DNA from 2 places in the Paenibacillus sp. MABNR03 genome. Region 1 is predicted to be linked to the other one. Evidence: riboswitches for the same ligand, from Rfam matches in the RefSeq annotation. Region 1 holds a riboswitch; the other holds the start of a gene.
What was found. Region 1 has a riboswitch for FMN ahead of ribD (bifunctional diaminohydroxyphosphoribosylaminopyrimidine deaminase/5-amino-6-(5-phosphoribosylamino)uracil reductase RibD). Riboswitches for the same ligand answer to the same signal wherever they lie in the genome.

Region 1 (3,140 bases):
CCAGAAATTCCTCACTAATGCTTTTGGGTTTGCCTCCACCGGTTTCCGGATGTCCTTTGCCGTACTGGAGCAGATGATCCACATATTTCCCCAAAATATCACATTCAATATTAATGGTATCGCCCGGCTTTTTCACTTGAAGTACAGTCTCCCCAATGGTATGAGGAATAATCGATACGGTAAACGAGGTTTGTGTCGTCTGCACCACAGTTAAACTAATACCATCCAGTGTTACCGACCCTTTGGGAATCAAGTATTTAAACATCTGATGGTCGTCCGGTTTAATCTCAAATACAACAGCGTTCTGATCACGTGTGATACTGCCGATCACTCCCGTGCCATCCACGTGCCCTTGCACGATGTGTCCGCCAAAACGGCCGCCTGACTGCATGGCCCGCTCCAGATTCACTTTGCTCCCGGATTGCAGCTGGCTGAGATTAGTATGCCGGTAGGTTTCAGGCATGACATCTGCAGTGAATCCTCCACCTTCCAAAGTCGTTGCCGTTAGGCAAACTCCGTTCACAGACACGCTGTCGCCTATCTTCAAATCATCCATGATGGCGGAAGCTCCGATGTTCAGGACCATTGCTTCGCCTTTTCGACCAATACGCCGAATCTGACCGACTTCTTCCACCAAACCGGTAAACATGCTGCCGCCTCCTTATTCTCGTTTCTCTTCTTGCAATTTCATTTCCGTTACTCAGGCCAGACAGGGATTCCACCAATACTGATATTATCTCCAACTTGCTCGATTTCCAGCTGATTCAATTGGATGGCTTGGCTCATGCGTTCCACACCTTCGAATCGGAAGCTGCCCGGTGTATCGTACCCGCCCACAATTTTTGGAGCGATAAACATCAACAGCCGATCCACCAATTTCGCTTCCAGCATCGCACCGTTCAATGTGCCGCCGCCTTCAAGCAGGATGGAACCAATCTCTCGATCGCCCAGCTTGCTGAGCGCACTCAGCAAATCCACTCTTGGTCCTGGACCACAACGTATAATTTCCACGCCATAGGCTTCCAGACGCTCGGCCGCCTCAGCGCTTGCCTCATCCGTCGTAAGCACCCAGGTTGGTGCAAGTCCGTCCTTGACCATTTTTGAACCTACAGGAAGGCGGAGCTTGGAATCCACAACGATTCGTACAGGGCTGATCCCTTCCACTTGAAGGCGAGTGGTGAGCTCTGGGTTATCTGCAATAACCGTATCCACGCCAACCATAATACCCTGATGACGATGACGCAGCGCATGTACGATTTCGCGTGCAGGTTCGTTGGAGATCCATTTGCTGTCTCCACTGCGGGTAGCAATTTTGCCATCCAGCGTAGATGCTGTTTTTAAGGTAACAAACGGTAGGCCCGTGGTAATGAATTTAATGAATTTCTCGTTCAAACGTCTTCCGCGCTCGCGCAAAACGCCGACTTCGACCTCAATGCCTTGTTGACGCAACATGCTGATCCCTCTGCCGGATACCTGCGGATTGGGATCTTCACAGCACACCACGACTCGCTTCACTTTTTCGTGAATCAGACGTTCGCTGCACGGCGGCGTTTTGCCATAATGACTGCAAGGTTCGAGGGTTACGTAAACCGTACTGCCCTCGGCATCACTGCCTGCCATATTCAGTGCATGTACTTCTGCGTGGCCTGTACCCCGTTTGAGGTGACTCCCCAGACCCACAACCCTGCCTTCTTTTACAACTACACAACCAACGACAGGATTAATTCCTGTTTGCCCTTGTGCACGTTCTGCCATATCCAACGCAAGCCCCATATAAAATTCATCATTGATCATTTCCAAGTCCGTTCACCCCACGGTTAATATCTTAAGTTAGAGACCTCCCTTCCATCAGAGAGGTGGTTGTACCATATCCATAATAAAAAATCCCCACCCGAACAATCGTTCGATGGGGATGATGAGAGACATGTGTCACCAGCAGGATGTCGTTGATACGTTTGCCAACAGCACTTTGCCCAAAACTCCATTTCAGGCAAGTGAAAGCAGACACATACCTTAATGAACTTCAATTACAGGTAAAGAGCTTCTATGATGTGGCATATGTACGGAAAATGTCGGGATAACCGACTCTCCCTGCACAGAAGCAGACTTCTGGTGCAGCAACACATCTGCGGAATGCAGTCCATATGGGCTGCACCCTCTCCTTCTCCCATCCAGACTATACTGTCGGTTCTGGAATTACACCAGATCAGCCATCTGCCACAGGCAGACAGGTCACGGACTTTGCACCAGGTGCTGGATTGATATCCTTACACTATGCATCACCGCCGGTAGGGAATTGCACCCTGCCCTGAAGGATCGTTGCGTTATTAATTGGATGTTAGCACTTTAACGCCAAAAAATCAATTGTTTTTTGTTCCTTTTTGTCACATACTAACTTTTAATAAGCTAGAGAATACAAAAAAACCGCTTCGTTCAAAACGAAACGGCTCTTTCTTGTCTTGCAAGAATAACAATTAAACTTCTACGACTTCAACAGTTTCCATTTTGTCGCGACCTTCGAAAGCATCTACGAACTCCATACCTTTGGTTACTTTACCAAATACGGTATGTTGTCCATCCAGATGCGGCTGTGGTTGGTAGCAGATGTAGAACTGGCTTCCGCCTGTGTTACGGCCTGCATGCGCCATAGCCAACGTTCCACGCTCATGTTTGTTCGGGTTGATCTCACAGTTGATCGTGTAGCCAGGGCCACCTGCACCGGAACCGTTAGGGCATCCGCCTTGAGCTACGAAGCCCGGGATAACGCGGTGGAATACAAGTCCGTTGTAGAAACCGGAGTTTGCCAGTTTCTCAAAGTTTGCCACTGTGTTTGGAGCTTCTTGATCGAACAGGTCGATCAGAACTTCTCCGCCGTTTGCCATTTTGATTTTCGCTTGTTTCGCCATATGTAAATGACTCCTTTCGTATTGACCATCGTTAATGGTGCCAGAACGCATGGCATGGGCCAAGCTTTATAGCACTTTTCTTAGTGTACACCGAAATGGGATTGATCGCAAAATAATCAGCATATTTTTTGAGAAAATATCCTTAAAATCAAAAAGAAGACCAAGGGATGTCCCTTTTGGTCTTCTTTAAATTATATTCAATAGATTAACGGGTTACTGGCTGCTTGGCAATAC
Region 2 (3,140 bases), on a different contig from region 1:
CACCACCATCACTGGCTCCGGCCAGCGGGACAATTCCTGAAGCAACAGCTGCTGCGGCACCGCCGCTTGAACCTCCAGGAGAGTGATTCGTGTTCCATGGATTGCGACTAGGCCCGTGAAGACGCGGCTCGGTAATGTTTTTCAGGCCAAATTCCGGTGTATTCGTATGTCCAATAATTACAAAGCCCGCATCACGGAGACGGGTTACAAAATTTGAATTGCGTAATGCCCGATGATCCTTCAGCAGACGAGAACCTGAAGTCAGAATCTCACCCTCCAGCGATTGGGAAATGTCTTTAAGGAGCAATGGCACGCCAGCAAAAGGCTGTTCGCCCGGGCGAACGTACCCCGCTTCCGTACGGGCGCGTGTTTCATATGTACGAATGACCGCATTAAGCTGCGGATTAACTTCTTCCAAACGTGCGTAGGCCGCTTCCAACAATTCAACCGGGGTAACCTCCCGTGCTCGAATCAATTCAGCCAAACCAATGGCATCGTAAGAAGTATATGAAAATGAAGACATGATGATCGTTCCTCTCCAAATATATTAATGACTACAACATTCACTCCATATGTCATCGTACCACTGGAATTGTTAAAAGACAAAAGGCACTGCACATCTATGGAGATGCGTCAGTGCCTTTTCATTTATTTATATCATCTTAATTAGTCTGTCCGAAGCTTTGGAGCTGCGTCTGCAGCCGTGGAGGATCGTTCCTGCTGTTTGGATATGGCGAACAGGGCAACCCAGATCAAAATGAATCCAAGTAATTGTTCCCAGGTGATAAGCGTCCGGAAAGCAATCCAGTTTACAAGCACACCCGCCATCGGGAAGCTAAGCTCCGCGAGTGTGGCCACCGAGGCTTTGGTGGATGAGAGACCTTTATAATACAACAGCAGACTCAGTAATCCAGGCAATAGGGCCTGACCCAAAATGTTAAGCGCAACAGCCGCTTGTTCGCCTGTACCCGAAGGTAATGTCCAGGCAGCACCTTCGTTCCAGGTCATAAAGATCAACAGCGGGAGAGCTACGACGAAGCGAAGGGAGGTGACCGTTTCATAACGGGTTTGCCCCAGCATCAGTCGTCCCATTACCGTAGAGCCACCCCATAAGGCCGCTGCCCCAAGGGACAACAGGCTGCCTGCGTGAATCCAGTTGTTCCAGTTTCCAAGCGGAAGTGTAAATCCGAACGTAAGCAGATAAGTTCCTATAAGAGCAACAATGAATAACCAGCCGAAACGGCGCGGTAATGTTTCCTTGAGCAGTATCTTGGCCAAAACAATCGCGAAGATAGGCTGCATCTTTTGCAGTAACAGTACCGTGTTCGGATCATTGTGTGTAAGTGCCAGCGTGAATAAAACCGTTGCCAGTGCTGAGCCACCCCATGAAATAAAGATGACGGCAATCCAGTGGTGGGCTCGAAGATTTTTCAGATCGGCGCGGAATTTCCAGAGGACCGGAATAGCGATTAGACTCACAATGATATGTTCCACCAGTACAATTTGGGTAGAGGTCATCGTTTGTAATAAAATAATGCGGAACAACGGATCCACACCCCAAAGGGCTGCACCGAGAACAACGAGCCAAAATCCGGTGTTGCTTCGTTCCTTGCGATAAACAGTTGATGCATGTTGGGTCTTTTCCATATTCAGGACTCCTTCGTCAGAACACGGAATCTTCAGTTGGCAAAATCGACAAAAGCCCCCGTTTTGGCATACACCAAATAAACGGGGGCTCATCCATGGACATATCATCAGGAAAGAAACCTTCCCCTGAAGGGATATGTCATGTGTTGATCTTCTCTCATCCGGACTGTACCGTCGGCCTTGGAGTCACACCAAGTCAGTCGCCGTCGTCCATAGCAGTCAACAGCGAGTCGCGGGCTGGTTCCGAAGAACATCACCGCCGGTTGGGAATTGCACCCTACCCCGAAGATCCTATTCAATTTATAGTGTGTGTACAAGTTGTAACATTAATAAGTTCATCTTATTCCTGTAAGCGCTAGCAGTTCAAGTGTTTTTTTAGAAGACGATATTCCAGCTCCCTTGCTGCCTGCGGAGCAGTACGATCTGTCCCGCATGATATGCATCGTGTAAAACCCAGCGGGCGAGTTCATGTCCCAGCTTTTCCTCTGTATTCATATTAGGAGCTTCGAGATCGGATTGCTGTAGAGAGGCTATCTGTGCTCGAAGCTCGGCAGATACGCTATGAGTGTCTTGTATGACTTGGTTCCAGCCATCGGTATTTAAGGGATCCCCTGAATCCCCAAAAGTGGAAACGTTGTCGTCAGCTGCGGGCTGAGAAGGTGTGGTTCCCTGAATACGATACAACAAGCGGTTATTGTAATAATACATATGGTTAACCAACTGCCAGATGCTTAGTCCACCGGAAGGAGGAATCCAGGCAGCCTGCTCGGCTGTGAGTCCTTCCAGCGCCTTAGCCAACGGTACAATCCAATTACATTGATCCCATGTGTCATCTTTTTGAATCAGCAATAGATCTGTTGCCATGGTATTCATTCATATTCCTCCCTGAATTCGTGGTAACTAGCTAAAGTACTTAAATGTCGTTACAATTAATGTAACACAAAATAAGTTGAATGTAACCACCAATTATTGATTAAGATAGTTACATCTTCGCGGAGGTACGTATGGACAGACTTTGGACAGACTTTGTAAACAGTGATTATCACGACTGGCGTGGCGGAGATCGATCGGAAGATAGATTGGCCAAGCCCGAATGGCAGCAACGGTTTCTAGAACAGTGGCGCTTGCAGGCATCGATACCTGCTTCTATTGAAGAAGAGACATCCATGAGAAAGTTCAGAATTGAATTACAGGCTGTGGCAACCCGTCTCTCTGAAGGAGCATCATTAACGGATGAGGAACGGGAGTGGTTGAACGCTATTATGGAGAAAGGACGTGGACATCGAAAGCTCAGCGTTGACAAACAGCAGTTGAGAGTGGAGTGGATTCCTGTGGGAGCTCATTGGCAGCAGGTGATGGCAGAGGTCGCCGCTGATTTTGCCATAACACTCACACAAGGTGAAGGAGCGAGGATTCGAATTTGTGACAATGCAGACTGCCGCTGGGTCTTCTACGATGATACCCGGAGCCGCACGCAGAAATACTGTGATGAC

Region 2: linked by a shared signal. The riboswitch ahead of AAIH57_RS04525 (DMT family transporter) and the one ahead of ribD (bifunctional diaminohydroxyphosphoribosylaminopyrimidine deaminase/5-amino-6-(5-phosphoribosylamino)uracil reductase RibD) in region 1 are both predicted to bind FMN.

The regions. Positions count from the first base shown of each region.
Region 1 covers NZ_JBCIYR010000003.1:816,975-820,114, reverse strand. Annotated here, with positions in the region: gene ribE (riboflavin synthase) at 1-649, opposite strand, end outside; gene ribD (bifunctional diaminohydroxyphosphoribosylaminopyrimidine deaminase/5-amino-6-(5-phosphoribosylamino)uracil reductase RibD) at 697-1,800, opposite strand; FMN riboswitch at 2,156-2,320, opposite strand; gene AAIH57_RS18925 (peptidylprolyl isomerase) at 2,475-2,906, opposite strand; gene lysA (diaminopimelate decarboxylase) at 3,112-3,140, opposite strand, start outside.
Region 2 covers NZ_JBCIYR010000001.1:1,049,069-1,052,208, forward strand. Annotated here, with positions in the region: gene AAIH57_RS04520 (amidase) at 1-523, opposite strand, end outside; gene AAIH57_RS04525 (DMT family transporter) at 667-1,647, opposite strand; FMN riboswitch at 1,793-1,941, opposite strand; gene AAIH57_RS04530 (DinB family protein) at 2,023-2,520, opposite strand; gene AAIH57_RS04535 (CGNR zinc finger domain-containing protein) at 2,652-3,140, shown strand, end outside.